DNA from 2 places in the Paenibacillus sp. J31P190 genome. Region 2 is predicted to be linked to the other one. Evidence: riboswitches for the same ligand, from Rfam matches in the RefSeq annotation. Region 2 holds a riboswitch; the other holds the start of a gene.

Region 1 (16,344 bases), on a different contig from region 2:
AAGATGGCTTGCTCCCAATCAACGGCATAGAGAATAGACACCCCATACATGATTGCCATAAACACAATAAGAAAGTGAAATAATGAAAATTGAATTTCCTTGTCCCAAAATGCGAACACAGCAAACCCTGCTAGAAGAACAATAAATACAATAAGATAGCTCTGTTCGTAATAAAATCCCTGAAATAATGAGCCACTCCAGCATAGGAGCAATAAAAGCCCTGTCATCGTTTTCACTTTCATGTAACACCTCTGCTTATCTAACTTATCCCTCTACTATACAAGAAAACTGCCGATTAATCGGCAGTCACTTGGTCAATTTATTTAATTGATAAACCCAACTACCTGTAATAGTCTCTTCAACATCACAACCGCTTGTGCACGAGTGGCCTCGCTTTGTGGCGCAAAGTCAGATTCTGTCATGCCAGTAATTACTCCAACTTTCGTTACCTGAGCGGTAGAGTTTCGAGCCCAAGTACTTATTGCATCTTTATCCTGGAAGGAGGCTATTGGGCTCTCACTAACAGCATCAACAGATTTACCTGTAAATTTTAATGCCTTTGCGATCATAACAGCCATTTGTTCCCTTGTGAGCTTGGCATTAGGACGGAATGTACCATCCTCATACCCCTCGATTAGTCCCGCTTTAACGGCAGCACCGACGGTACCTTGGTACCAGCTTGCGGAATCAACATCCTTAAATTGCATACTGGACTTAACTTCATTTAATCCTAAAGCACGAGTAAGTAATGTCGCGAACTCGGCACGGCTTATCACTTGTTCCGGCGAGAATGTATTAGCTGCTGTTCCTTCAACCAATTGCTTTGTAGCAAGAAACTCTACATCTTCTTTTGCCCAATGCCCACTTAAATCTTTGAAGGTTTGTAGCCCTTGAACAACGGTGTAGATACTATTTGAATTTCGCTTTATCGTAACTTCCGTCTTACCGTTGATCGTTGTAAATATAGCCGGTACAAACATTAATTTACCGGTTGTTTCATCAAAGGTAACTGCGGAAGAACGATTTTCATTTAAAACTTGAGGAACTGTTATGGTTCTAGTCACATATATGCTGCCAAAGTTATTCATCTCATGTTTCTTGCCATTCGCCTCAGCAGTAATACTGAAGTCGACTAGGTCTGTTAACAATTTGACGTTCAGGCTTTTAGCTTTGTTTTCTATTTGTTCAGCTTTGCTCCCTGTAACTATCTCGATTTGAATGGTTAGAACAACATCTTTCAATGAAGCCCCCAATTGAGTAGCTAGCAAAGTTAAATCTATTAATTTTATAGGCAAATTATAGCTTGCCGATTCATTTTTAATGGAAATAACTGCGGAAGAGTCTTTAAATGAATCTGCTAGTGTGCCTACTGGCAATTGAACCTGAGATATCGGATCCGATCCTTCGATTTCTAGGCTTACTGTTTGTGCACCCTTGTCCTTGTCTTTGAGAAGACCCAAGGCTTTTCCTAATTTGTCGGCATCAAGAACGACTTTCGTTACCTGTTTGCCTTCTGAATTGGTATCTTTAGTTACGGTCGCTGCTCCTTTATCAAGCTTTACGCCATCTTTACCATCTGTTATCCCCGTACCCGGTGCAGGAGTTATAGGTCCTGTATTTCCCCCGACTGGAGATGTATCGTTTCCACCTTCACTGTTATCTCCAGGATCAGGACCAGAATCCCCGTTGTCTGGAATCGTTATTGGATCAGAACAGTTATCCATTGTGCCGTATGGCGATCCAGTACCATGATAACTCGGGGTACCCCCTGGAGTTCCGTTTCCAAGATTGATCGGGTAAAAATTCATAACACTACTACCAAGAAATAGATCGCCATTTCTTAGATATAACTTAGCCAGATAGTTCCCACTAGCCGGTAGCAGAAATTCATTGCCTCCACTTGTGTTCGAAAGATTAAGCTCATAGTTGTGGTTCTTAATCAGATTACTTGTAGTTTCAAAATAAAAGTAATAGTTACCTACGTATTTCAAACTACCTATACTCACAGATTCGTTGGTCGTAGTATCTTTTAATGCAAGATCAGAGATTGTGAATTGTGACTTATCGATTTGCGTGACAATGTTACTATTCCAAACACTATTATCATAAGGCATATATAATTCGACTCTGTTATCCCCATCTAATAGAGGAGTAAAAGATACTAATTTAGCTCCGCTCGGCATGTAGGATCCAGCAGGAATTTCTGAGAAGTATTGGTGCCCCGGCGATCTGTAAGCTCCGCTTGTAAAACGGTCTGGGCTATAATAGGAAACCGTTGAATCGCTCCAAACACTTTTACTAAGCTCTGTAGTTTGGTTACATACATTCATAACGATTTGGCTAGGCGCTTTATTAGGATTTAAGTTCAAATCATACTTAACCACTTTCAACAAAACATTGTTATCGTCATAGGTGGTATCTACAACAGTTCCGTATGTACTATAGGTTACATTAGTAACTCCTTGAGGGCTAGTAACTTGAATCGAGACCTTATTAGGATCATGAATATACACCTGACCGCTTAATTTCCCTGTAGTCGGGTTGTAAGTAAACCAGATGGTTTGTGCAGCATAGGATATAAGCGGCATAAACAGGGTAGCAACCATAACAACAGCAATTGACAAGCTTAACTTTCGTAATGACATGAATCTTAACAAAACAGCATCTACTCCTTTTTCTGTAAGTAATTTATCTATCAAAAAATAACCAAGCTCCAATGAGCGACCCGGCTATCATCCCATGAGGTATAACTCATGGCTTAGACCCGTGGCTTTGCGTCTCCATTTTTCAATGGGTTTGCCTTTGTTCGTTTATTGCTTGGTTATTAGATAATTTGGAGCTTAAAATTTCTTCTTCAAACGCACTCTTCCTAAATGATGTAAATCAAGCACTTCCTTCCTTTCTTTTTAGACAATAAAAAACCAAGCCCCTAAAGGTAACCCGGCTATCGTCCCATGAGGCATGACTCATGGCTTAGACCCGTGGCTTTGCGTCTCTATCTTTCGATAAATTTGCCTTTGTTCATTAATGCTTGGTTATTGGGTATATTCGCTCATTATTACTAGTCGTATAGAACCAACTATTTTCCATACTATTCCATAAAACATCAAATTTCAACACATTTCTACAAAAAAGAGGAAATCCATTTGCAAAGTGTGTAATTTCACACAAAATAGGGGGGGGCAATTTGACTAGCCGCCGCTCATAATCTCTGAGCGGTTATTTGTGTTGTTAGCGATACTGCGGCAGACAAAAAGAAAACCTTGCGAGGGTTAGTCGCAAGGCGATTCGGACGAATCATTTAGAAAACGTATTTTTGATTGGTGGGGTAGAGTCCCAGCTTATCAATTTAATATGGTACTTATTAAGTAATTCATCTGCACGGATTAATCTATTACTAGTAAATCTACCATTCCGTTCAATAATTAAAGCATCGGGAAAACCATGCCGATACTCCTCGCTATTTTCCAAATCACCCATATAATAGTTTGGGCTACCTGGAGAATAGTATATTTCTTGTGTTTGATTGACCTCTAGCAATGTTATTCTCTCATTCCCGCTAGCCAATCGTTTCTTCCACTTGCGATATTTCCCACGCCCTTCATCTGCACCAAAACCATCAAATTCACATATTAACGTATCTTGAATAACCTTTCGCTCTCCGTTAATTTCATATTCCAAACGATATGGAAACTCTCCGTATGTGATTTCAGGGCGTTGAGGGTTTGGTTCTGAATGAATTCCTATGAATATGAGAATCCAAGGAAAAGCAAAATACGCCACAGATACAAATGCCACAAATAATGGAATGCCTAGCAATAAAAATATTTTTACTTTCATTTACGAGCATCCTCCAACAAAGCACTTATTACTGAATCCATCGAGTGATTAGCTATTGCCACTATAAGCCGTTGTCCCAGTTGGTACTTCACCAAAAAGTCCGTTTAAAACTTCACCCGTAACAACATAATTCGTTACACTGGCGGTATAGTCCAGGTCACTTAAACCATATTCACTTAAATCTGGTTTTGCTGGATTAAATGTAATAGCATTTTTATTGTTGGCAACTGCATTTGCAACCGCCTCAGCTCCCCCTTTTGAATGCCCTACCATCGTTATTTCAGCATTCATATTGTTAGCCACAAAATACTCGGAATTTGAAATCGAGTCTTTCATGTCATTTGAATAACCAAATGGTTGTTGAAGATTATTGCCCCAATCCCCCCTTGTGCTAGTGCCTTTGTTAACTAGTGAGTATTCCGTCGTTCCATCTGCTTTGACACTTGAATATACACCTATTTTTAATCCCTCGTCATTTGTCAGAATGTCAATTATTGTCAGTCTATCAGCAACTGTTGTTTTATTTAGAACGTCGTCTTCTGTAGCACCATAAATGTTTTGTGCCATTACAGCGGCTTCCATCACAGTAGGAATATGTCCACTCGGATCAATATACCTCAGAGGATTGTTCCACACATAAGCATACCCATTCTGACTCTGCGGATTACCTAACGTCCCCTTATACGTATCCTAGCTAACTAACCGTGTTAATTCGTAAAAATGGACGGTGACTGTATTCCAATCGCCGCCCATCTGTTCCAATTATATCATCCTGCCTGTTTCAATACGACTGGCATGCTATACTCCGTCTTTTTCTTCATAAGTGCATACACCAAATCAACTAACTTTCTCATTATACAAATGATTGCCTGTGTCTTGGTCTTTCCTGCCGTCAACCGCTGTTGGTAATACTCATAGTAGTAGGGATTGTTAGGCTTACCGCTTCCTCTGGCTACATTAATCTGTCTGCAAGCCAGACGGTAAAACAGTTCGTGTAGCCTTCTGTTACCTTGCTTACACTTATAATGCTTATGTCTGTCGCCTGAACCAACTAGAATTGGTGCAATTCCTGTAAATCGGGCTAGCTTCTCAGGGCTTGTAAACCTGTCGATATTTCCAATCTCGGCTATGAATCCTGCAGCTGTGACCAACTCAATGCCATACATGGACTCTAGTTTGTACATAGTATCCTTCATCAGCACCGCCAACCGCTGTTCTATGGCTTCCAGTTCCTGCTTACAGTTACGTATACGCCGTATATGACTCTGGATGATAAAGTCTCTCTCCTGTTGGTACTCACACTTCGTAGAACCGTCTTTTTGGATTAGGTGCAGGATTTTCTCAGCAGATTTTGTTGAGCAGGCATAATTGCTTGGTACTAATAAGAACGCACGTAATGTTTCGACTGTGACCCCCCGAAACTCGCAGATCGCCAACGGAGTGTCTGCTGTTTCTTTTTCAAGTGATTCTTTTCTTGATTCTTTTTTACATGAGTATTACTTATGATTCTTATTAGTGAGACTGTCGGACGGCTAACAACAGACTCTAGGTCTTTCAGCCAGACTACCTGTCTTCCATAACCGAATCTATGTCAATATCGCGGACTCACAGTCTAAAGCACCTGTTTTGCACCCTATTACAGACCGTATGACGGTTATTGGGACTGGGTGTCCGCTGAAATGGCAGACAGAACATTATTGTCCGTTCACATCGAACGGAAACTGCTTCGCTAACTCCGTCCTCAAGAACTGAGCATAGCTGTCCAGAGTTTCCTTTTCAGCGAATTTGTCTATCGGCAGTCGTCTTTCATGAAGTCTTTGAAGTCTTACGATAAATCCCTTGAACTCGTCTCTCTTGACCATTGCTTGTATCCAAGGTGTCAATTTCCTTTCATTGACTTGCTTCCGAACGCTAGCGATAAACTCATGCGTCTTTTCACTCATCAGGAAATACGGGTGGCAATGGAAGTAGTTTGGCAGATAATACGTATTATTCTTCCTGTCCTGACTGACCAGTATCAGTTTCTTGTCCGCTAGTTCCTTTACAGCGCGCTCCACTGATTTTGAACTGCATGCGATATTTCTTGCTATCATTTCGATAGTCGGGTAGCACATGCTCTTATCGCTCATATACGCAATAAGGTCAATGAGTACCAACTTCTCATAGGAACTCAAGCTAATACACCGGATAAGTTTTATTGGAACTTTGACATAACCCTTGTGGTGGGACGTGAATTGACTTTCTTGACTTACCTCATCCATGTAGGCATTAGCGGCTTTGTTATTCTTAATCAACCAGTTATCTCTCATTTGCTTACCATCCCTCTTGTGGTTTGTTACCGCCACTCGGCGGTTTTGAAGTTGGGAAGGTGGCTAGCCTAAACGTACCTTACCTGTTATATATGAACTGGCACGTTACCAGATTGTCTTTACATGGTAATCATCGTTGCTTATTGCCAGATTGTTGCGAGTGATTATTAAATTCTCCTTACTATTCGTAGTCGGCTAATGTCGTACTGAAGTTGCGGGATGTTTTTCTTGGAAAAACCGCAAGAAAGCGAAGGTAAGGAATTTGGCATGAAATATGATGATAACAGGGGATTCTGATTCGGTAGGGAAAGAGGACGACGATGCAAATTGGGTATACAATTAAAGCCATAAGCTGTGCGTACACAGAAATTGACGGAATTTTGATACGGGGCTTTCGAAGGTTAAGTTCGTTGGAATGTGAATAGTAATTCACTAGGCAATGGGTGGGGTCTATTGAACCTGCCGCCGCTCATACTCTTTGAACGGTTATTTGTGTTGTTAGTGATACAGCGGCAGATAAAAAGAAAACCACCCTACGATGGTTAGTCGCAAGGTGGCTCGGAAGAATCATTTGGAAAAAGTATTTTTGACTGGTTGACTAGGATTCCAACTTATCAATTTTATATGGTTTTTACTAAGCAATTCATCTGCACGGATGATCCCCCCACTAGTAAACCTTCCGTCTTTCTCAATATACAAGGCATTTGGAAAACTACTGTCATTTCTATCGGTATCTAGATCGCCCATATAGTATTCCGCACTTCCGGGGAATAAGTATATTTCATTGGAGTCATTAACTCTAACTAACGTTACATTTTTTTGCCCACTAGCTAATCGTTGCTTCCATTTGCGATACTTGCCTCTCCCTTCATCTGCACCAAACCCATCGAACTCACATATTAGTGTATCTTCAATAACTTTTCGATCTCCATTAATTTCATACTCCAAACGAAATGGAAACTCTCCGTATGTGATTTCAGGGTGTGGAGGATTTGGTTTGCTATGAATGCCTATAAATAGGAGAAGCCAAGGCAAATTTAAAAATATGATTAAACCTAGTAACAGTAATGGAATACCTACTAACAATGTTTTTGAATTAATACTTATACCCCGCTTCCTGCAAAGCCATTATTACTGCACCCATACCATGATTATCAATTAGTTCATTAATATAATCCGATATACTATTATTATACCAAGCATGATATGTGTAATCATAGACTTTTGGCAAATATACCACGTTTCCAATTGAGGGCTCACCAAACACTGTATTTAATACTTCACCTGTAACTACATAATGGGTCATGGTTGCAGAGTAACTATCTTTGTCTAAAGCAAACATCCCAAGGTTTGGTTTAGCAGGATTAAATGTAATGGCATTCTTATTGTTCGCAACTGCATTTGCAATTGCTTCAGCCCCTCCTTTTGAGTGTCCTACCATCGTGATTTCACTATCTGAATGGCTAGCCACAAAATACTCAGATTTTTCAATTGAATCATCCATATCATCTGACATACCCAAGGGTTGACCAACATTATCTGCCCAATTTTCTGGTAGACTAGTACCTTTGTTAACCAGTGAGTACTCTTTTGTTCCGCCTAACTTGATTTTTGAGTATACGCCCATTTTTAATCCAAAGTCATTTGTTATGATGTCCTCCAGTCCCCATCCATTTCCATTCGATATTAATGTTCCTTTATCTTTATCGCCTGCACTATAAATATTTTCTGCCATTATAGCGGCTTCCATCACAGTAGGCTTGTATCCACTTGGGTCAACATACCTCAATGGATTATTATGCACATAAGCATACCCATTCTGACTCTGCGGATTACCTAACGTCCCCTTATACGTATCCTAGTTAATAAAGCGTTCCATACTAATAAAGAAGATGGAAACCTTTTCCAAGCCCCCGCCCCAAGTATATCATCCTGCTTGTTTGTATTGTACTGTCGGCTTAACGTACTCTGACTTGTTCTTCATAAAAGCATATACCACATCAACTAACTTCCTCATTATGCAAATAATTGCTTGGGTTTTAGTTTTCCCTGCCTCCATCTTCTGTTGGAAATAGTCATAGTAAAAGGGATTGTTGGGTTCTTTGCTCCCTCGCTTAGTTCCAATCTGTCTACAAGCAAGCCTGTAAAACAGTTCGTGTAACGTACGGTTTCCTTGCTTACACTTATAGAACTTCCCCTTGTCCCCCGACCCTCGAAAGACAGGAGCGATACCTGCAAATCGTGCTAGCTTCTCAGGACTAGAGAACCTACTAATACAGCCTATCTCAGCTACATAACCTGCCGCTGTGACCAATTCAATGCCATACATAGATTCTAACTTGTAGCCAGTATCCTTCATCAGTACTGCTAGCCGCTCTTCAATAGCCTGTATTTCTTCCTTACAGTTTCGGATACGTCTGATATGACTTTGAATAATAAAGTCTCTATCGGCTTGGTAATGCCTTTTGGTATTTCCGTCTGCTTGAACTATGCTTAGTATTTTCTCAGCAGACTTTATTGAACAAGCGTAATTGCTTGGTTTGAGAAGAAATTCCGGTCAATCGAAACTCGTACTCCTTCCATGTTCAGCCCCCAACCGAAATTTTTTAACGAATTTCGGACTATATTAGAGGGCAAGGTGGCTAGCCTAAAACGTATCCTTACCTGTATATGTTGACTGGTCGTCACCAGATTTCTTTCTTACACACTAATTATCGCTACAATGGTCAGTTAAGTTGCGGACAAAGTAACCTTCTTGATTACCGTACACACTATAATTGTCGTGCTATCCATCCTAGAAGGTGCGATTCAATGCCTTCTCACCCTCAATATCGTTGCAAGGTATTCTACAGTTGCGAATAATTTTGAAAAAAACGCGAGAAAACGAAGATAACAAAAAACAGGTCAATCATGGTGGTATCTGACCATAATTGACCTGTTCAATGTAACGCAAAAGCGGTATTTAGGGTATAATATTCAAGCTTTTTTGTGCGTACAAACGAAATGAAAAAATCTTAATAGCGGTATTACAAGGGTTATGTTAGTTATTTTTACAATGGTAGCTTCATTCGGCACTGGGTGGGGTCTATCGAGAAGCCGCCGCCAATACCCACTGTATGGTTAATTGACGTTCCTACCAATGAAGCGGTGGATAAATAAAGAATACCACCCTACGATGGTTAGTCGCAAGGTGGTTGAAGACAATTGTACTTAATTAAGTTATTCAGACTTATTATTTTTAGTCTTTTTCATTAATTCTAAGAACTCATTACTCATTTTTATTGATACAGCTTTAGGACTTTCTAATTGCTCTTCGAGTCGTACTTTAAAACTCAAGATAAAATCAGTAAATGATTGAGCAATAAGATAAACATTATCCCACAACTCTTGAATGGAGGGGTTCATACGCTCTTGTTCATGATCCCAATAGTAAATTCTCCCCCAAGTTTCTTCACCTACTCCAATACAGAGTTGATCTCCACCTGGACTCTCAGCTATTGGGATTAAAGACGTTGGTATACGTCCATTATAGCGGTCAATAATTCTGAACAAATTACTTTCTCCTTCATGAAACCCGTAAAAGTTAACAATTCCTTCAGTACCATCCGATCTCGCCGTAGGATACTTATTCAGCAATGGGAAACATATCTCCTGGGTAAAGTTTACACTTCCAAATTCCACAAGAAATTCCGAGTAGTCAATTGGTAATTTAATATTATATTTCTGTTCAGTCTGCAAAATTAATTCTTTAGGAAAAGTACCAAATCTACCTGTAATCCCTAGCTCTTTAAATTTATCTTTGATATTTTCAAATTTACTTTCCAATCTAGCTACCTCCCTCTTAAATCGGATGCTGAACCAATATGTGGTATATTTCCATGTAGTTTTGAAGGAATTAATTGAATTGTATTATCATCAAGATGATGAGGAGTCAACTCATTGTCTATAAGCCATTGCTTTGCCTTAGTTTTATTTTCTAAACCCAGGATGTCTTTAAGTTCGTTGTACACTACCTCAAAATCATCTTTAGTTCCATTAAGTTTACCACTTTCGAATGTAAGATCAAGTCTTGACCAAGGAGAGAAATTAGGTCGTCCATTTATAAATTCAACACCTGCATCACCAATTATCTCTTTAACTTCTGCCTTATCAGAATACCATTTACCACTGCCACGTGTTCCTTCCCAATAACCACCAGTCTTCGGCATTCTTGTCTTGGGAATACCTCTGCCTAGTCCCATTAATAAAATTTCGTCTTCTAGGGTTTGTGGAGTAAAATTTGCATCGTAGATTGCTTCCCCTTCAGCACGGTCAGGGTCATAGCTCGTAATACCTCTTGCCTCATCTATTTTCTTCCACGCTTTTGTCCACAAGCCAAATGTACTATCATCGACTACTGAATCTAAGAATCCTGATACTTTATCTAACCAATCATGCCCTGAAGGGTCAGTGCGAATCAAAGGATTATTTCCCACATACGTATACAAATTTAAACTCAGCGGATTATCAATCTGCCCCTTATACGTATCCTCACTAACAAACCGCCCTAACTCCGGCTTATAGTATCTCGCTCTAGCATACGACATACCGCTATAGTAATCATACCCTAATCCTGTATAACCGAAAAGGTTATCCGGTCCCGGCCAATTGACATCGAATTTCTTGGCATCCGTAGGGATTCCAAATTCGTCATAGTGGTAACGTGATGAGACGCGGCCATCCTTCTCAATTAAGCCTACTGCGCTACCTAGTGCATCGTTAAGGTACCACAATTTTCTTGGCGCTACGCCCTTTTCAGCTCCTGCTGTACCATCATGAGGATCCCAACCATTGTTGGCATCATAGGCTGGTAGATACGTCATGGAGATCCGTTCTCCGCCAGCTCCATAAGTATAGGATTCTTTCCAGCGGTAGAAGTCGTTAGATCCGCTTAACTGATCTTTATCCGTTACTTGAAGTGGTTCGGGATTCGCCAAGCTTACATCATTGGTATAGTTGAACTCCCAATGCTTCTTCTTGAATTGCTTCTCCCAGCCTTCACGCGGGCCTCCCGGGTGCATGTCTGGGTATGGCTCTTCTACCTGTCCACATTTCTTTGCTAGACCCGGAGGAATGAAGCCTGGCGGTACTTCATGGCAGTTATTTTTGCCATTACCATTACCATTACCATTATTGCCATTGCCGTTTCCGTTGTTTCCATTACCATTGCTATTACCTTGTCCGTTTCCACTTACGCTGTGATCCGTTGGACCATGTTCCACGTCCACGATCATCTTCGTCCGATTGCCATCTCCATCGTAGAAGAATTGCGAGATATCTTTCTTCGCGCTGCGATGCTGCTTCAGGCGATTAGCCGAATCCCAGATGTATTCTTCCATCAACTCTGGGGAAGAATTGCTGCTTGCACTTCGTATGGACGGGTTACTACCATATACACCGTTTGTAACCGATCCTGATCCATACACTTGGCTAAGAACCGTTGGACTGATCAAGCTTGTTATTGCCTCATCATCCTCGTCATCTTCTAGGCCCATTACGCGTAACAAATTGCCTCGCGGATCATAGGTGAAGTCCTTGTAGTTGCTTCCGCTTTGCCAATGAAGCAGCTTATCTGCGGGATCATACGTATAGGTTTCGGTATTCGATAACGAATCCCATACACTCTGTTTCGCTAGACGATTGCCTATCGCGTCGTAGCTGTAGTTCGTTAACGATGGCGTTGCAGCCGTCCGATCATTGTATTGCTTCACTTGTGTTAATTGATTAAGCGCATCATAAGCGTATTCGGTAATCATCGATTCCTGATGTTCGCCGCTATCCGAATCATCTTCATCGTTACCGTCTTCTACTCGTTCCAATCGTGAACGATTCCCTACAGGGTCATAAGCATATCGGAGATCCTCTACGACTTTACCAAATTGGTTCGCATGACGTAGCTCCCGTACTTGACCAAGCACGTCGTAGCTATAGGTACTGATTCCTTCCGTCGACAGCTTTTTCTGAGTCAGCAAGCCACGCTTGTCGTACGTGTAGCTGGTGGTTAAACCACTTGCATCGGTGACACCAGTCATGCGATCCATGAGATCATACTGGTAGGTAACGGCAGTCTGATCTGGATACACGACTTTGCTGCGCTGCCCGGTTGGTGTCCACTCATAACCGATGGTCTGGTTGGCGCCATTCGTAACCCCAGTCAGACGATTCAATGCATCATATGCATATGAGGTCGTTCCGGTTGAATCGTTCATGGAAGTGCGTCGACCGATGGTATCGTACGCATAGTTGACCTTTTTCCCATCGGAGTAGCCGATTTCCTTTAGTCGATTCATCGGATCATATTGATAGGCCGTTAGTTTGTTATCCGGATATTTAATATGATCCACATTGCCGTTGCTATCATAGCTTAATTGTGTAAGTTGATCTAAGGGATTTTTCTGTTTAACAAGTTGATTTCGTTTATTGTACTCGTATCCCGTTACCCGCATGAGAGCATCGGTTTTACTCGTTATATTCCCTACAGCATCATAGGTATAGCTAGTTGTTGCTTGTAAGGCATTCGTTACCGACGTTAACCTGCCAAGCGGATCATAGCCATAGTTTGTTGTTTGCTGTTTGGCGTCGGTGATGCTTTTCAAACGCCCTAGCGGATCATAATTCATCGAGGTTGCCTGGTTCATCGCGTCTACAATCGACGTAACAAAACCTAAGGCATTATAACCATACTGAGTCGTCGCTCCCAACTCATCCGAAGATGTGCGGACTCGACCCAATTCATCTCGCTCTAGAGATGTCGTATTACCAAGTGGATCCTTCGTGCTTGTCAACAATCCACGAGCATCGTAAAACATCTCCCACACAGCGCCACCCGGTTTGATCGTCTTGGTTAAACGTCCGGCTTTATCATATTCAAAAGATGTTGCGAAATTCAGCGCATCCGTCACTTTAATTAAACGGCCTACTGCGTCATAGCCATATTTTGTGCCATGGCCTAATGCGTTCGTTTCATTAATTAAGCGGCCCACGTGATCATACGTATAGGTAGTTATAGCGCCTGAGGCATCCTTTACTTGATCAGGTAAATTCCGTTCATCATAATGAATCTCGGTAATGCCGCCCTTCGAATCCTTGGTCCAAGTGAGATTGCCATTGCCGTCATATCTGAATTCCGTCACTAACATAATGTCTTGACCTTGTTCGTTCTTATCCTTAACGATCATGGTCTCCATACGGTTGACGTTATTATATAGATACTCGGTCTCCGCTCCATTAGGAGCTACTTTCCGCTTCATATTTCCTACAGCATCATAAAAGAACTCCGTCGTATTGGAGAGATCGTCCGTCACGGTTTTGATGCGATTAAATTCATAGGTGAAGTGCGTTTCTGCACCGGCAGCATCCTTATGGTATTTCAGATTGCTGTCTTTATCGTATTGAAACTCTTCCCGATTATGAAGTGCATCAATCTTGGCTATGACACGGTCACGCGAGTCATATTCCATTGAACTGACTTGACCCAATGCGTCCACAATATCCGTTACGCGATTGAGACCATCCCGTTGTAAGTGCTTCTTGTAGCCAAGAGGATCAGTTACAAATTCTACAAATCCATTACTGTAGTTAGAAAGCACCACGGTCTCGTCCTTGGGATTCACGATGCTAGTTGGTACGCCACGCCCATCACGGTTAATTTGGCTTAACTCACCCAGAGCGTTTGTGATGGTATCCATATTGCCCTTGCCGTCATACCCGATGATGGTTTTGTTTCCAAGAGCATCCGTAATTTCATCTGGTTTGTTGAAGGCGTTGTAATGCATGGTTGTTGTATGGTTTAGTGGATCAATTGTTTGAAGCAGATTGCCATTAGGGTCATAGATGTATCTCCACGAATTGCCTCTACGATCTATTTTGAGCGTCATATTGTCGTTACTGTCATATTCAAAACGTTCTGCGGTTCCATCTGGGTAATGGATGGCGGTCTGGCGGAAGCGTTCGTCAAATTCGAATGTTTTTAATCTTCCCAACGGGTCTTTCGTGACGGTTCGACGTTCCTCTGGGAAATACTGGACTTCTCCGTCTGCACCGTAAAAATCTCGTTGGAAAATAACCCGGCCCTGCTCATCGTACTCGTTTTTAAGCGTCGCCGTATGGTTCGGATTGTCGATTTCCTCCAGCTCATGCTTCTTATTGTATCTGAAACGGATTGTGCCTTCATCCGGCAGCCGGATCGATAACAAATCATGGTTTAGTTCATCGTATTCATACACGATCTGCCGGCCAAGCTGGTCAGTGATGGAGGCGATTTTGCCACCCTTCAAGTAATCGAAGGTCATGCTGGCACCTTCGGTCTCTACTTTCATCAGCATCGTGTTGGTGTAGTTCAATCGGGTCTCGTTCCCATTCGGGTCCTGAATCCGGTACAGCATGCCGTCCTGACGGAATAAATAGCTTAAACCCTGTGGCGTTTCCAGCTTAAAAGTGCCATCCGATAATTTGCTCAGTTGATCATACGTACCAGCAGGTGTCGTATAATTGCCGTTCGCGTTCGGCGTGTACAAATAGGCAGCGCCTTCCGGATTGATGAGGTACAGCTTGCCATTCTCCCGATGCTCCAAACGCCATTCGTACGTATGATGCCAGCCGTAACCCACTGCACCGTCGTATGTATCTCGGCTGTGATAAGTGACTCCGAATTCCAGCGGCATGACCGCCTGCAACGAAATATTCGTATGGTGAAACGAAAAATCTCCAGTAGCCAAATTGATCGGATCCCACCAAGATGGAACGTTGGAGCCTCTATCGTGGGTGATTTGTTCGCGTTTCAAATCATCCCGAAACTCTTTATAGGAGATTTCCCCCGCTAATTCGGGTTCAGGAATAATTAAGTTCCAGCCGATCGGGATCGTACCCGGACACGTTTGACCGTCGTTGCAAACACTTAATGTGCGGTTCTCGTTATAAGGCGGATCATTGAAAGGCTTGATAAGGTTATAAATAGCGATTTTATTGACACCGTCAACGACTGCCGGCACGCTCTTGGTTTTGTAGTAGTACCCGGCAAGCGCCTCCCAAGTAATGTTCCACTCCGGTGCTAAGTAGCGCAAAAACCTAACCGGTTCAGACATTCCCGATTGATTTTTGCTATCGTCTTCCGTATTGAAATACGGATTGGAGGGTAGACGCTTTGCATGCCCGGTAATCGTTGCGATCTCGTATTTGTTTAACTCAATCTCGTAAGTCCATTCCCGAACGTAGTTCTCGGGCTTGTTGTCATCCCGAAGCGGAAAGGGTGGGTCCGGGAGTGGGTTTGGGTTTTTGATTGGGTCTACGTTTCTTTTTTCTAAATATTTCAAAAAATCTTTCCCCTTCGACCACTTTAAATGCGTCCCTTCATTATTTCCGGGCGAATCGAAAGGCACGATAATAGGAGGGGGCTGAATGTGATCCCCGGGAACCTGGCGATCTTTCTCATCTCTTTTGAAGTATTGGATATCTAAGAAAACCTCGGTTCCTCTCTCGGCTACCCCACGTATCACATGTGTGGTTTTCGTCAGGTCCTGGTTAGGGGCAACCTCGATATACCCCGGCGCAGGAGGATTCGGGTTCTCTACCGTCACATTGATTTGACCGAAAAATTCCCGAAACTCGTCTAGTGGCGTAGCACAAACCGTGTGGTTACCGAGGGCTGCCGGCCTGTCTCCGAAATGTCCGTCCCAAAAATACATGTAATGCAAGGGCACTGTGCCTTGATTCACTGTCGCAATATGATCGATAGGGTACGGTTCGGGAATTTCTTTCGGTGTAGGTGGCCCTGGTGGATTAGGGATGTAGATCGTTTTCTTTCCTGGTCTGCACGTATCGACCGAAGTACTGTGCTCTTTATCTGAATACTTCCAAGTAATGGCTGTCCCTTCCCTATAAACCGTATTAAATGTGATCTCATTTGCGTCCATACTTGCCTCTGCGTGCGCTTTCTTTGCACCTAACCCCGGAAATATCGGGATTCCAGACAAAGCAATTGTGATCGCAAGTGTAGAAGCGAATATACTTTTCCATTTTCGTTTCATTTATTTACGACCTCCTTGTGATTGAATTCAATTTACAGCTTTTGTTGCCGATCCAAGAATCTATAAATAATGGCCGCCGCTTCAGCACGGGTCGAAGTCTGCTTTGGCTTTAACTTGCCATCGCTGCCTTC
Region 2 (16,344 bases):
AACGAGCTCGGTGATCGAGCTTGCGGCTCTCGTGGACTGCTCCGCCAGCTTCTTCACTTCACCAGCTACAACTGCAAAGCCTTTCCCCTGTTCTCCAACCCGTGCCGCTTCAATGGACGCATTCAGTGCTAGTAGGTTCGTCTGCTGTGCAATTTCGGTGATGATATGGATAATTTCCCCGATTTCCTTCGAGCGGTTCCCTAGCTGCTGCGCGGCTTCTTGGGAATGCTTCATCTCTTTCTGAATCACATTCATCTGGTGTAATGTCTTCTCAACAAGCTGTTGGCCGTCAGCAGATTGTGCACCTACCTTATGGGCCATTTCCTGCATCTCTTTGACTTCGGATGTTACCTCTGATAATTCCGTATTGATCTCAACGATGGATGAAGTACTCTCTGTAATGGAAGAAACAACTTCAGCAACCCCTTCGTTCATGCTGTTCATGGAAACGGCAACCTGCGCGCTGCTAGAGCTGGATTCGTCCGCAGACTGATACAATTGCGCGCTGGTATTGGTAATAAGGTTGGATGAAGAAAATATTTGGCGGATCAGGGAATCTAAATTCTGACGCATCTCATTAAAAGCATTTGCCAATTTACCGATCTCATCTACTCGCTGGATTGCGACTTGTGCAGATAAATCTCCGGCAGCAACCTTTTCTGTTACACGCATCAGTTGAATGACTGGTCTCGTCACACTTCGACTTATGAAGAAGGCTATCAGACCTCCTATAACTATAACGATTAAGGTAATTGTAAAAGTTGTCCATAACAATTCTTGCTTCGTTTTGGGAACGACCGAGGCATCTAAATCAATCCCGACAATTCCGACGTTTTCGCCTTTAACGTTTTTGAGGGGAACAAAGACAGATTTATGTATACCAAATTCGTCCTTGTAAATCTCACTGATCATTAATTTATTTTCTTTGATCGCGGTGTTCATTTCAGGCGTAAAGGGATACTCGGTGCCGAAATCTTCATCAACGCCGGTTAAAATGACGATTTGATCTTTATTTTGAACTTTCTGCAAGACATAAACATTCTCAAGAGAGTCTTGCTTTTTAAATTGTTCAAATTGCTGTTTTATTTTGCTATAAGCCGGTTTATCTTTACCTGTAATTTCATCTGCATGTTCGGGAATAGAAGTCATATATTTTGAAACATTTTCAATGTTTGTCGTTAATCTTAGAACAAATTGATCCTCAAGCTTCGTTGTTAAACTTTTGCTGGCCAAATAGGAAGAGACGGTGAAGGCTGCGCATACGAATAACAGCAGCAGTAAGATACTGCTCGTCATCTTCACCGCGATTTGTCCTCTGAACCAGTTTATTATTTTATTTGGAGCATGCTTTGCCACTTTCAATTACCTCCTGCTTAATAGCGATGTTTCGGAATATTTCTCATAGACTTGCACTACAGCTTCCTTCAAATATTGAATAATTTCATGTACATGTTTGGTCTCCGTATAAGGAGAAATGACAAAAATCTTTGTCGCATACAGAGCAATAGAATTAGCATCCTTCGTTTGAACAAGCAAATGCTTTTTGGTGTCGCCAAAGAATATGCGGTCGCGATGATTCCCAAGCATTTCGAATAAACGTTCGTTAAATTTATTATTCCGCTCAATTTCCTTAAGGGTGCACTTGCCTGAAACTTCTTCCTGAAAATGCGGACTGCCTTCCGGATATATACGAAATAGTGTAATGATGCCAGGATTATCGTTATTAACGATTTCAGCTTGAGGGATTTCTTCGCGCAGCGCTTCCCGGAAAGCGAGATTAACCTCAACGAACTGAGCCAGCAATTGCTGATAACCTTGAATGCCGAATGCAAGCAGAGCGCTGTATATACTGATAGAGCTTGCCATGCGCGAGCACTCCAACGTATATCCAGTATGATACTGTCCGTATCCCCGATGTCCGACATAGGGGGTTTCATCCGGATGCAGATCCATGAGCCTTAAATCGGCGGCATCCTTGACCAGAAATAGGCTTGTCAGGTAAGGGGTTTGCCCTAGCTTTTGAAAATCGAAGCATAGCGAGTCGGCCAAATGCAAATGCCTCATCTTGCTTTGGATAGAAATTAAAGCCTGAGCGACATCTTTCTTTAATTCGAGTGGATTGGCGGTGAAATCATAGTCATTAAAGAAAGCAAAGAATGCACCTAAGGCAGAGTCTGCATGAATATGTGGTCTCATCAATCTATGATGAACGGCTACTTTATCAGACACAGCATAAATTTGTTCCAAATCGTCAATCCCCATGGCATCCGTTGTTCCTGTCGTAGCTACAATGTAAATCGGGATTCCGCCTCGTGCGATTACTTCTTCCATTTTAACTCGCAGATCATCCACATCCATGGAACTGTCAGCATTCGTGCGAACTCTGATCAGTCTATCGCTCCCTATGCCGGATGCCTCCATAGATTTAAACAAGCTGTAGTGAGCGGCATCGGAACAAAAAGCATACAAGTTATCGGGAACACCTTTTTGCAAAGCGTCCGGAACGAATTTGGCGATCGCTATCCGGAGTCCTGAGAATACAGCTCCTTGCCCGCCCCACGTCGTATACCCGCCGCTTTTCAGCGCATCATAGTCTATTAATTTGGACATCATGCTGATGACCCTTACTTCCGCTTCAGCTCCGGCTGGGCCGTATACATCCCATAAATTGTTGCCATTAACCAAAAATGCCGCGATCATGCCCATAATCCCAGGGATGCTTGCCATCGGCAAAATATTCGTCAAAAAATATTTCGTATGATAAGGATGATCATGCAGCAATTTCAATAGCTCTGTATTAACTTCCTCTAGGGGGACGCTGCCATTAGGAATGAAGCTATCTCGAATTAGATTGTTATAGAAAGTCCCTGTTCGGTTTTTCTCGCCCTTGAGATTGACGCCATCCGGGTTTTTGAGATCATCCACTCCTGTTACTAGTTGTTCAATGAGCCGCAAAACCATTTGACGCGTTTGTTGGTTTCCATCCTCACTGGGGAATAATTGCTGTACATTCGTTAATCTCTTCTCTCTCATTAATTTCTCTCCTATCGATAGAATTGCTTGAAGAAAATGTTCACAAAAAAAAGGAGAAACACAGGCATGGATGCCCTATTCCACCAATTGCTACAATGCAACTGGCTGACATATCCTTGTTGGATGTAGTCCCTTTAGCTTTGCGTCCCTATTTTTCAATAGGTTTGCCATTATAAAGTTGTAGGTGAAAATTCCCATCTTCGACAATAATCGACAACAAAACTTTACAATTTTATACATTTGTATAGTATAGTAATATAAATAAAACAACACATTTTTCCAGTATTGTTTGTAAAGATATTATAATGTAACTATATTGCTTTTTTAACATTTTCCTCGGATGGTGGTAAAATAGGTTCGATTGTCTCTTTTCGAGACAGTTATACCAATACACGCAAATACGAGGGTACAGGGCTTATTTATTTCGAAAAAGCTAATCCAACTTATGGAAAGTGATAACACCGTTCTGGTTAAATGAAGTAGAGAATCCAGGAATCTAGGAATCTAGGAATCTAGGAATCTAGGAATCTAGGAATCTAGATGATAAAAAAAGCCTAATGGTAGACGCGCGCAACATATTATTGCGCCCAAGGCATATGTGTAACCATGCACACTTACTCAATCGAGAATTGTTGTACGTTGTACAACAATTTGTAAGCAAATCCACGTTTTCCTCACGAATGTTGCAGAAAATACAACAATTCCTACCAATAGCAGCCCAAATGGCGATAAATAGGCTGAATTGTTGTAAAACATACAATATCTTCAACTTTCACAGAACAAATCAAGGATAATTGTTGTACGTTGTACAACTTACCATCCTAATTCGGCAGTTCTCCCATATATCAGCACAAAACGCCCCTTCTTATTACGGGGGTAACCAGGGGAGAAGCTTCACTTACCCCAAAACAAAACAATAATAAAAAAAACCTGGCCATTAGCCAGGTCCTTCGATTAAGCCCCTCCAGCTACTTGGACATCTGCAACGATGTAAAACGATGTAAAACATCATTACAAGCCCACGCAGCGCGGGAGACAGCACTGTTTTCATCTGCAACGCTGAAAATCATCGTTACGTCGCGAGACAGCCATGGCTGAGACATCTGTAACGCTGTAAAACATCGTTGCAAGTTGCACGCAGCGCGGATATCAGGCCATATCTCACCTGTATATAGGGTTGCCTCTCTGTCACCCAAAACATATAAAATCTTATCAGTTGAGAAAACCTCTATCGAGACCATTCAAAGGTGAGCGAGCGCGTTTAGATGTAGCTTTTTTCGCCGATAAGAAAGGGGCCATCGTGACCCAAAACTTATTCTTTCTTATGGGGCAAAATAAGCTTCGTCACGACTTCCTAACAAGAAGTCCGACAAAGCTTATTTTCACACCCTCAGTTGCGGCGCATTCATGTTATGAGATGGGTTGAGCTGCATCCATATTCCCCTGTGAATGGAGATATAATTGCTCGTAATAGCCACGAAGCGCAAGTAATTGAGCATGGCTCCCTTCTTCAACAATTTTCCCCTGACTCATCACAATGATGCGGTTAGCATGCATAATGGTCGAGATGCGATGTGCGATTACAAGAGTCGTTCTTCCCTCGGCTACAACCTGAAGCGCGGATTGAATCAACTGCTCCGTTTGGGAGTCCAAATTCGCTGTAGCTTCGTCAAGAATCAGTACTTTCGGCTTGAATACGATAATTCGCGCGAATGAGATCAGTTGTCTCTCTCCTGCGGAAAGCCCGCTTCCTCTCTCGGATATGCGTGTCTCATAACCATCTTTCATTCGTGAAATGAGATTATCTGCCCCAACCATTCGACATGCCTCAATAACTTCTTCACGCGTTATCGTTTCATCGAACATCCGAACATTGTCCAGAATACTGCCTGCATATAAGTACGGTTCCTGCTGTACAAGTCCAACCATTCGGTGTAAATCCGCCTGCGGGATATCCCGCAGATCCGTGCCATCAATGCGGATACTTCCTTCCTGCACATCATAAAAGCGGCAAAGCAAACTTATCAGCGAGCTTTTTCCAGCGCCCGTCGTCCCCACAATACCGATCATTTCACCGGGCTCAATATGAAGCTCTAGATCCTCAATAACAGCTGTATCCTTCAAATAACCAAAATGCACATGGTTGAAATGTATGTCCCCCTTCACCTCGGACAACGAGGGTGACAACGCGCCTTCCTTATCCTTTACTTCCGGTTGAATGGCGAAGATATTCCAAATTCGATTGACAGACACCGTTGTAGATTGAAGGGTATTCCACTGCTGTGTAATGTTATTAATCGGTTGAAAAAACTGCCGGATATACGTAATGAAAGCATACAAAACTCCGAATTCAATCGTTTTATCGAACACAGCAATACCGCCAATCCAGGTGATAAAAGCTACCGATAAATTCCCTAAAATATCAAAGGAACGATTGAACAAAACATTGGTACGAATTTCTCTCAAATTTGCACGGAAATATCCTAGATTCCGATCAGTGAAGCGATTCATCTGTTCCTTTTCTTGATGAAAAGCTTGAATGAGATGCATCCCGGATAAATTCTCAGCGGCAAAAGCAACCATTTGAGACAGCTGCGTCCTCGAAAGCTGATAGGTTTTGCGCATATATCTGCGAAAGCTTATAGCTATGAGCACAATGATGGGAATCACAATCATGCTGTAAAGCGTTAGCTGCGGGTCCAGATGGTACATCAGTACGATAATGAATACGAGTGTCATGCCATCGCGTACCAGACTAAGAAGAACCTGCGTAAAAAACTGATTCAGCGTTTCCGTATCGCTGGAAACATGCGTAATTAGGCTGCCGCTTGGCGTACGGTCATAGTAAGACATCGACTGCTTAAAGATGTGCTCGAACAAATCCTTGCGTATTTTGGCGACGATGCTTTGGCCGGCAAACTGCAATAAATTATTCTGCAGATAACTGAAGAATAAACTGCTGATGGATAGACCTGCATAAAACAAACAGATGAGCAGCAGTGAGCGATAGTCACTTTTCCCAATCATCAAATTATCATCAATCGCGATCTTAACTAGATACGGCTGAAACAAATCTGCAGCTATCCCTAGTAACGCGCAAAATAAAACAGCTGCAAAGGTGAACCTATGCGGTTTGGCATAAGCGGATAAAGAACGAAAGGAAGATCGCGTCTTCTGCCGCTCCTCATTGCTTTTGTTACTCCGTTTGGGCATCGTCGCTACCTCCCTCTTGTATCGCATGAAGCTCGGCGTACAAGCCTTCCTGCGCAATTAGCTCTTCGTGCGTGCCGCGCTGAACAATCCTGCCTTCATGAAGAACGATAATTTCATCCGTATGCTTTAACGCGGAGATTCGATGAGCGATCCAAATGGTCGTTTTGTTCAATCGCTCCTTTCGGATCGTATCGATGATGTGCTTCTCCGTCACCGAGTCAACAGCGCTTACACTATCATCTAGAATCATCAAAGGAGAATCCTTAATGATCCCTCTGGCTAAGCTTGTTCGTTGACGCTGTCCACCCGATAAGGTGACACCGCGCTCGCCCAGCTTCGTCTCAAACTTTTCAGGAAATGATGTAATGCTGGAGAGGATTTGTGCTTTCTTGGCAGCACGTTCAACCTGTTCTAAGGGTGATTCTCTTTTATAAAAGGCGATGTTATCCCGGATGGTCGTGCTAAACAAGAACCCCTCTTGTGGAACGTAAGCGATTTGATTTCGCAGGCTTTCTAATGTCACATCGCGAATATCCGTATCCCCAATCCATACCGTCCCCTCCGGCGGGTCGTATATCCTAAGCATCAGCTTCACCAAGGTCGATTTGCCGCTGCCTGTTTTCCCGATAATGCCAATGGATTTACCAGGTTCAATTGTCAGAGTTATGTCATGAAGCACTTCGTCCTCATCATCAGGATAGGCGAAGGACAAATGTTCAATCCGAATTCCCTCGTGATCGAGGTCGGATATTTGCGCAAGCTCGTTTTGTACAATTTCGGATTTCAAATCGAGCAGCTCATTCATTCGTTCAAGCGAAGCTCGAGAGCGCTGCATGGCATTAATGACGCGGCCAATTTGCTGTAAAGGGTTAACCATCATCCGTATGTATAGCGTTAATTCAACGAAATTACCAATCGAAATCCGAGCTTGAATGGTCAAATAGCCCCCGAAAGCAATCGCGATGATCAGCGATATTGCGCCCAGAAACGGAATAAGTGCTTCAAATAAGGAAGATAGCCGAACCAATCTCAATTGGTTGTCGCGAATCCGATCTACCGTTTCGCTGAATCTACGAACCATAATTGGTTCCACCGCGAATTTCTTGGCTACCCGTATGCCTCCGAATTGCTCCTCGGCGGACTCTGTCATTTTGCCTAACGCTTCTTGTACCTGTAAGGAATGCTTTTTAATAATTGGTTGAAATCGAACGGTTAGAACAGGAATAAGCAATAAGGGCAATATACAGACGAGAATTAAATAGATCGGGATCGAACTGAATAACATCATGAGAATGGCAGCTGTGATCAAAATCGCCGAGTTTACAATGTGGTTAATCCCCATGGATATCGATTCTCGAATGACAGTTACGTCATTCATCACATAGCTCAGCAGCTTACCAACGCCGTTCTTTGAGTAAAATGTTGCGCCCAGCTGTGTGAAATGGTTAAACAAGCGGTTTCTTGAAACAAACTCGAAGCGTCTTCCGTTTCGCATGATCATATACTGACCAATGGCTGTTAAAACACCGAATGTGACGCCGATCATCAGCAGCTTTAGACTGTAGTCAATTATAAGAGTTTTGCTCAAAAGTCCTTGCTGCAGCTGATCAGTAAAAATGCCTAGCAGTTTGGGGTAATACGAATGAACAATGTTGCCTAAAGAAATGGACAATGCAGCTACAACGTACAACGGCCATTTCTCTTTGAAGAAATCAACCAATAATCGTGTAGACTTCAAAACGACATCACTTCCTACTACAAGTTTGTCTAGCAAATGAGGTATTCCCGATCCATCAGAACATGCGATCATGTATCCCCTTACAGTATACGCCTATTCATATGTACTTCCTATATCAGATATTGACGTTATAATAAGAGAAGTTGTCTAAACTTTACAACTTAGCTTAGGGAGGAGTAAGATTATGGACTTTCTTTTGGACCGCATAGATAATAAAATCGAGTTTTTTCAAGCTTATGATATGAAGACGTTGGAACGTCAAATCAACGAACAAATCGATAACAACAAAGCTTTATTGCTGGACGTGTTCGCGATTCAGCATCACATCGTGTTCGACCCGAATGCTGGTAAAATGCTGTACAGCGCGGTTGTGCATTTTAAGGTGAAATAAATTAGATAACCAAAGCAAATGCCTCAGGTCCATCGTAATGAATATACTTCATGCGCAGGGACGAATCTGATTTGGTTTCCTCTCAACAAATCAGAAGCTTCATGAAAGGGAACGTCGATGCGTTATTGCGATAGAAAGCCGCTATTAGGCTATCGAAACGGAACGTCAATCACTTATTTCCGCTTTGAATGCCGTATTTCAGTCCTAAATGGCAAAATAACGCATCCATATTCCCTTTATGCTCAAAAAGGTGGTTTTTTTGATAAATAACGCATCGTGGTTCCTTTTGAAACTTGTGAAGTTGTATTTCTTACAACATTAGGTAAGTGAATCCACTATATGCCTAGACATTGTTGCAAAAAATACACCAATTTCTGCCCAAACTAGCTCAATAGCAGGAATGAAGGCTAAATTGTTGCACAACATACAACATCATCCGTATATCAAGAAGAAATCAACGAAATTGTTGTACGATGTACAACTTGCGACCCTCTCCCACTTCTGTGAACAGTAATATTGCGATAAAAAAACCTTCAACTCCACTTTAAAAGTGGTGCTGAAGGTTTTTTGGTTCAACGTTTGGTTTGCTCCTGGTGTTGCGCTTGGCGTTGCTTCTGGTATTGCTCTTGGCATTGCTCCTTGGTGTTTCTCTTAGTGTTGCTATTGGTGCTACTTTTTTGTGTTGCTCTTCGTGTTGCTTTTTGCGTTGTACTTGGCGTTGCTTCTGGCATTGCTCTTGGTGTTGCGCTTGGCGTTGCTCCCAGTGTTGCGCTTGGCGTTGCTCCCAGTGTTGCTCTTCGTGTTGCTCTTGGCATTACTCCCGGTGTTGCGCTTGGCGTTGCTCCTGGTATTGCTCTTCGCTTTGCTTCTGGTATTGCTTCTTGTGTTGCTCCTGGTGTTATTACTTGGTGTTGCCACTTGGTATAGCAATCGGCGTTACACTTGCTGTTGTCACTTCGTGTGACCCTTTCGTAACAACCCTTCATTCACGATCAAACTCCGCTTAGCGGAAGTCCATGTTTGATAAATAGCTCCTCCATGGCATGCTTAGCCTCAACTTCGTCGGGACCATGAATTTCTAAATGATACACCTCGTTGCTGAAAAGCGTAATGCTTAGACCAAGAATGCTTTTGACATCGATGAAACGTTTGCCCACTTTGATAACAATGCTCGATTGAAATTGATTAGCCAACTGATTGATTTCTACAATCGCTCTTGTGTCCAGTCCACTCATATAGCTCCCCCTGACCTGAATTCGCGTGGCATTCTCCGAGCCACTCCGGTTCTTATTGCTGCTTCAATGACCCCTGTCCGAATGCGTCTAACGACCTCTTGATTGAAAACACTCGGAATAATGTACAGTTTGTTCAATTCTTGCGGGGCTACAACAGAAGCGATAGCCGCGGAAGCAGCTAGCTTCATTTCCTCATTAATTGTAGTAGCCTGGCAATCTAAAGCGGCTCGAAATATGCCTGGGAAGCATAGGACATTATTAATCTGATTCGGGAAATCAGACCTTCCAGTCGCGATTACGCCTGCAATGTCTTCAATTTCGTCGGGATGAATCTCCGGTGTAGGATTCGCCATCACGAATACAATGGGATGCGGCGCCATCCGTTCAACATCGACCCGCTTCAATACACCACCGGAGGATAATCCGATAAATACATCCGCCCCTTCGATAACTTCGTGCAAGGAGCCTGTTAATTGATTCGGGTTGGTTCGCTCTGCATACCCGTTCCACATGGGATTACTATACGAAGTACTGCTCACCAAAACCCCTTCTCGATCAACTCCGATCAATTCCTTAACACCTGCTGCAAGTAGTATGTTTGAGCAAGCTATACCAGCCGCCCCAATGCCACAGATTACAACCTTTGCTTCGTTAATCGATTTCCCAACGACTTTCAGTGCATTAATGAGCCCCGCATACAGAACGACTGCTGTCCCGTGCTGATCGTCATGGAATACAGGAATATCAAGCTCCTCACGCAGCCTTTCCTCAATTTCAAAACAACGCGGCGAAGAGATATCCTCTAAATTGATCCCGCCAAAAGCAGGGGCTAGATTCTTAATCGTAGTGATGATTTCTTCCGTGTTTTGCGTGTCTAAACAGATTGGAAAGGCATCGACATCCGCGAGCTGCTTGAACAGCATCGCCTTACCTTCCATGACCGGCATTGCCGCGTAGGGTCCGATATTACCCAAACCAAGCACCGCACTGCCATCCGAAACTACAGCAACTGTATTTCGCTTAATCGTAAGCTTGTACGCGTTCTCCTGCTTCTCATGAATCGCCATACAAACGCGCGCAACATCGGGTGTATACACGCGAGAAAGATCGTCCCGATTCTGAATCGGCACTTTAGGCTTCATCTCGATCTTGCCGCCTAGGTGAAGCAGGAAGGTGCGATCTGATACATGAACAAGCTTTACACCTTGAAGCAACTTGATTGCGCTGGTGACAGCTTCCAGTTGCGTTCGGATGCTGTTACAGTAATATCACGAACCGTCCAATTTGGGCCTGTTTGGATAACGTCTATGGCAATAACATCCCCGCCATTTTCCGTAATGACAGTAATTAATTGTCCAAAATGAACGGCTTCCGTTTGCAGCTCCACACGCAGAATAATGCTTTTGCCGCCAATAGTGTCTTTCAAAATGAACTCCTCGTTTCTAGGGCATCATGCCTAAAATAATAGTTTCGATACATACACGACTATGGTAACAGTCAAGCTGCTGAATAAAGTAGAGAGCAGAACCACTTGGGCAGCGTATTCCGGGTGATTCCCGTATTCTAATGCAAATACCGCGCTGTTCCTTGACGTGGGAAACGAGCTGGCGATAAACAATGCTTGTGCGGTTGTACCTTCCAAATGGAGCAGTAAAATCAAGATTAGTGCGAGAATCGGTGAGACAATAAGTCTTCCGAGAAGGCTGAAAATAAGTACGCTGCTAACATGCTTAAACTGCAAGTAAGCACTCTGTGCACCTAGCGTAACTAGTGCTATCGCAAGGAAGGCGTTTGATACATTCTGGAGCGGATGCCATATGAAAGCCGGAATTGGAATCGCCAGAATATGCATCAGCAACCCCAGTACAAAGGCATGTATCATGGGATTTTTCAAAAGCTCCCGCAGCATCTTCTGCCCTTGGTTTTGTGCAGAAACCGCATTAACCAAGCCAAAGGTATTCGTTAGAAGGTTTTGGTAAATGGTGACAATAACTTGAACAGCTAAACCGACCGAGTTCCCCTGAAACACAAGCTGTGACACCGGCAAGCCGAAATTACCCGAATTGCTAAGTACTACACTATTTGAGAAGCTGGAAGACAAGCCTTTATCAAATTTAGCCAGCTTTGCTGTTCCTTTGCTCACTGCGATAAGAGCGATACTTTGCAGAAGCAAAAAACTAACGATTTGCAGCAGCGTGCTCCATTCCAGCTTACTTTGATAAATATTCGTAAAAGAAACCGCTGGAAGTAAGAAATACGCATTGAGCTTAGACAATGTATGCATATCGAAATGAAATACACGATGCATAAAAGCGCCTGCTCCAATTAATAAAAATACAGGTACAATAACATTGAGCACGATAAGAAAAAGTATGTCCATTTGAATTTCACTCCATGAAATGAAACCCCTATTCTACCGATAGAGGCTGATTGGTATCAGAGCTCCACCCAGCTTCATAGGGGTTTTCGTCCAGCTTATGCTTCTTCGTTTACGAGAACATTTTTGCCTCTCATCTTCAGGATTAAAGGAATCGTCAACCATAAGAAGCCAATGATCAAGAAAGCGAGTGAAACAGGTTTTTGAAGGAAAATCATGAAATCTCCATTCGAAATGGTCAACGCTCTGCGCATGTTATTTTCCAGCATCGGTCCAAGAATAAGACCAAGTACCAGCGGCGCTAACGGGTAATCGTTTTTCGATAAGAAGTACCCGACAAGACCGCAGCCCATAATCAAGAGCAAATCAAACGTTGAATATTGAACCGCGTAGACACCGAAAACGGAAAACACGATAATTAATGGAATCAAATATTTCGTTGGTGTTTCAATGACTTTGGCAAACACTTTGACGAGCGGCATATTCAGTATAAGCAGCATCAGATTGCCCACGAACATACTGGCAATAACGCCCCATGCGAGCTGCGGGTGATCTTGGAATAACAAAGGACCCGGCTGAACATTGTACATAATGAAAGCGCCCATCAGAATAGCGGTGGTACCGGATGAAGGAATGCCGAGTGTCAAAAGTGGAATCATGGCGCCGCCTGACGCCGCATTATTCGCAGCTTCCGGAGAAGCTACACCCTCAATGGCACCTTTCCCGAATTTTTCGGGATTTTTACTGATTTTCTTTTCTACAATATAAGCGAAAAAGGAGGCAAGAATGGCACCGGCACCAGGCAGAAGCCCGATGAAAAATCCAAGAATTGAGCCTCGAGCGATAGGCGCCGCGCTATCTTTCAAATCCTGCTTAGTCGGTAGGATTCGATTGATTTTAGCCAATTCGCCATCGTTTCCTTCTCGCTGCAGAATGGTCTTGAACACCTCACCGACAGCGAAAGTACCCACAGCCACGGTAAGGAATTCCAAGCCCTGATAGAGCTCCGGAATATTAAATGTAAACCGTTCAACGCCGGATACGTTATCAATCCCGATCGTTGCGAGCAGAAGTCCGAAAGCTGTCATCATTAAAGCTTTGACCATGGATTTGCCAGCTAAACCGCTGATTGCGAGTAAGCCGAGAACCATGAGAGAGAAATATTCGGCAGGACCAAACTTGATGGCAACAGCCGACAAGGGCCTAGCAAGGAAAATAAGTCCTATTAAGGAAATAATGCCGGCCGCAAAGGAACCGATCGCCGAAATCGCAAGCGCTGCCCCGGCTCTGCCTTGTTTAGCCATTTGATAACCATCTAAAGTCGTTACTACGGAAGAAGATTCTCCCGGTGTATTCAGCAGGATGGAAGTCGTCGATCCTCCGTACATCGCTCCATAATAGACACCAGCAAGCAAAATAATAGAGCTCGTCGCGGCTTCCTCAGGACCTAATCCTGCGGTCATTGTCGCTGTTATCGGGATTAACAGAGCTACACCGCTCATGGGTCCAATCCCGGGTAGGACACCTACCACTGTACCAATTAATACGCCTAGAAAAACAAACACGACATTGTGCCACTGCATTGCAGTACCCAAGCCATGAAGCACATAATCAATCGTGCCCATTTCAATAACCTCCTTAGAGCTTGCTTTTTAGCAAACCCACTGCGTAAGCGATATCTTAGAAGCCTAACCAAGTTGGAAATCCAGGAAGTGAACCATCCAGACCATTCACATACAGCGTATACACCCCAAAGGAGAATGCAGCTGAGATCAAAAGCGAAACCCAAATTCTACCTCTTTGCATCGTTTGGAACCCAATCATTAAAAAGAGAAACGTGGAGATGACGAATCCGACATCTTCGAGAAATAACGCATATAGGACTGCTGAAACGAAAATGATACCAAATCTTTTGTAATCCAAATTTTCTTTATGTTTTTTCGTTTGCTGCTTGCGGAACGTATCATAAATGAGACGAATGCTCATTAGTGCTAAGAAAGCTCCCAGCATCATTGGGAATATATTCGCGCCTACGTTACTGCCGTAAGCACTTGTTGAAATGCTTCTGCTGCCGAGTACAAATGTGGTGCCAATAGCGAAAAAAACGATACCTGCATAACGGTCAAACATGGTATTCATCTGCCTACTCAACCTCCTGCCCTTCGTGCATGGGAAGAAGGCAAACTCGCTTCTCCCCAGCATCCCAAGGCTCTCTTATTTCTGCATACCCAAAGCTGTCAACATATCTTTCAATTGCGTTTCTTGCTGAGCTAAGAAAGTTTTGAAATCATCCGCTTTTTTATAGTCTGTTTCCCAATTGTTCGCAGTCATTTCTTTTTTCCATGTATCGGATTCAACCATTTTCTTTATTGTATCTTCCCAGAACTTTTTCGCACCCGCATCCATATTCTTAGGTCCGAAGAAGCCGCGCCAGATTAAGAATTCAGCGTCAACACCTTGTTCTTTCATCGTTGGAACATCTTTCATGCTGCCACCAAGTCGTTGTGGTGATGCCACCGCCAGGATTCTGATCTTTCCAGCTTTCACATACTGATCCAAGGAGGATGCATCAGTTCCGAGCACATCCGCATTACCGCCGAGCAAAGCTGTTACTGCTTCCCCGCCGCCATCATAGGATACGTATTTCACCTTTTTCGGGTCGATACCGTATTTAAATGCAGGAAGAATGGAAACCAGATGATCCATAGAACCAGGTGCAGAACCGCCAGCAACCGTCAGTTTCGTAGGATCCGCTTTCATATCATCCAATAGTGATTTCAAATCTTTATATTTCGAGTTTGCCGCAACCGCAACCGCGCCATAATCCTTCGTCAATTGAGCAAGCGGTGTTGTATCGGCATAACCGTAAGGCGTGTTACCTTCTTTTTTCAGATGGTTAATGAGAATCGGCGGTGAGCTTACGAACAATTTGTAATTGTCCTTCACATCTTTCGTCGCATATTCCGCCATGAAGACGGCACCGCCACCACCCGGTTTATTTTCAACTGAAATCGGCTTATCCATCGCTTTCGTTTCCGTCAATACTTTGGCAATCGTGCGAGCCGTCATATCCCAACCGCCGCCTGCACCGGATGGAGCGATAATGCTAAGCGCTTTTTCTGGATATTTGGATGCCGCTTGTGCTGGAGCTGTCGTTTCTTTGGCCTTGTCACCTGCTGCGTCTGTTGGTTTAGCTGCCCCGTTACCGCATGCTGCCAAGGAGATTGCTAATAAACTGATCGATGTTACTTTCCAAGATGCTGCCAATACATTTTTTATCAAATGAAACCCCTCCAACTTTTTGGTGTTATACATGTATCCGCTTTCTTTGAAGCGCTTTCAGAATATCACCTGAATAGAAAATTGAAAAGTTTAACAAGATTAATTATAATAACGTCGTTTTGGGCATTTTGTTCATATTGTTCACGACGGCTCCAACGCGTTTTCCCTCATAATGAGAGCGCTGTATGATACAATACTAGCAAAAACGGGGGGCTTTAACTCGGAATGAGGCTGCAAACCAAGCTTATCTTGATTATTTGTTCACTGCTTGTCTTCATCATCTTAAGTCTAGGCGGCATTTTCTATTACCTGATGACCTCCGCTCTTGAGGATCAGATTGGTACACGCGCCTTGAAGGTAGCTGAAACAGTGGCTAGTATGCCTGAAATAAGGCATGCCTTTCAAATAAATGACCCCTCAACTGTCATTCAACCTATTGCGGAGACGGTACGCGAGAAAATAGATGCGGAATACATCGTTGTTGGAAACCGCGAAGGTATCCGTTATTCGCATCCCCTGCCTGAGCGAATAGGCAAAGAAATGGTTGGGGGAGATAATGGCCCCGTGCTTGAGGGGAAATCCATTATTTCCAAGGCTATTGGATCTTTGGGTCCCTCACTCCGCGGCAAAGCTCCTATATTTGGCGACAATGGCCAAGTGATCGGTATCGTATCCGTTGGCTTCCTGACAGAGGACATTGCACTGATTACGACTGCGTATCAAACACGAATTGAGATGATTTCTTTGATCGTTCTCATCGTTGGACTTGTTGGCTCTGTCCTCATCGCCCATAATGTGCGGCGTTCCATTCATGGCTTGGAGCCGAAGGAAATTGGCGCATTATATACGGAAAAGAAGGCGATTCTAGAGTCCATTCGCGAAGGAATTATTGCAGTTAATCGTGAGGGTCTAATAACGATGGCAAACCGCTATGCGCTTCAGCTGCTGCAGCTGCCTGTCACGGCAAAGATTACTGGAAGACAAATTGAAGACGTTATACCGAATACGAGATTGTATGAAGTCGTTCGTTCGGGGAAAGCCGAATTTGACCATGAAATGCTCATTGGCGACCATG

Evidence for each region. A riboswitch is a leader RNA that binds a small molecule or an ion and turns the genes downstream of it on or off. The one in region 2 is predicted to bind cyclic di-GMP.
Region 1: linked by a shared signal. The riboswitch ahead of AC58U0_RS27750 (S-layer homology domain-containing protein) and the one ahead of AC58U0_RS35050 (pyridoxal phosphate-dependent decarboxylase family protein) in region 2 are both predicted to bind cyclic di-GMP.

The regions. Positions count from the first base shown of each region.
Region 1 covers NZ_JCAUAS010000020.1:103,457-119,800, forward strand. Annotated here, with positions in the region: gene AC58U0_RS27745 (O-antigen ligase family protein) at 1-242, opposite strand, end outside; gene AC58U0_RS27750 (S-layer homology domain-containing protein) at 324-2,699, opposite strand; cyclic di-GMP riboswitch class I at 2,717-2,811, opposite strand; cyclic di-GMP riboswitch class I at 2,932-3,026, opposite strand; gene AC58U0_RS27755 (hypothetical protein) at 3,298-3,840, opposite strand; gene AC58U0_RS27760 (Tle-like phospholipase domain-containing protein) at 3,889-4,407, opposite strand; gene AC58U0_RS27765 (transposase) at 4,608-5,276, opposite strand; gene AC58U0_RS27770 (helix-turn-helix domain-containing protein) at 5,535-6,149, opposite strand; gene AC58U0_RS27775 (hypothetical protein) at 6,717-7,097, opposite strand; gene AC58U0_RS27780 (Tle-like phospholipase domain-containing protein) at 7,246-7,884, opposite strand; gene AC58U0_RS27785 (transposase) at 8,077-8,508, opposite strand; gene AC58U0_RS27790 (SMI1/KNR4 family protein) at 9,369-9,974, opposite strand; gene AC58U0_RS27795 (DUF6531 domain-containing protein) at 9,980-16,213, opposite strand; gene AC58U0_RS27800 (S-layer homology domain-containing protein) at 16,246-16,344, opposite strand, start outside.
Region 2 covers NZ_JCAUAS010000040.1:1,705-18,048, reverse strand. Annotated here, with positions in the region: gene AC58U0_RS35055 (methyl-accepting chemotaxis protein) at 1-1,356, opposite strand, end outside; gene AC58U0_RS35050 (pyridoxal phosphate-dependent decarboxylase family protein) at 1,363-3,033, opposite strand; cyclic di-GMP riboswitch class I at 3,127-3,212, opposite strand; gene AC58U0_RS35045 (ABC transporter ATP-binding protein) at 4,444-6,246, opposite strand; gene AC58U0_RS35040 (ABC transporter ATP-binding protein) at 6,230-7,984, opposite strand; gene AC58U0_RS35035 (YrzA family protein) at 8,169-8,375, shown strand; gene AC58U0_RS35030 (hypothetical protein) at 9,030-9,302, shown strand; gene AC58U0_RS35025 (HPr family phosphocarrier protein) at 9,368-9,610, opposite strand; partial or broken gene AC58U0_RS35020 (NAD-dependent malic enzyme) at 9,607-11,036, opposite strand; gene AC58U0_RS35015 (AEC family transporter) at 11,067-11,990, opposite strand; gene AC58U0_RS35010 (tripartite tricarboxylate transporter permease) at 12,086-13,612, opposite strand; gene AC58U0_RS35005 (tripartite tricarboxylate transporter TctB family protein) at 13,668-14,126, opposite strand; gene AC58U0_RS35000 (Bug family tripartite tricarboxylate transporter substrate binding protein) at 14,202-15,302, opposite strand; gene AC58U0_RS34995 (ATP-binding protein) at 15,495-16,344, shown strand, end outside.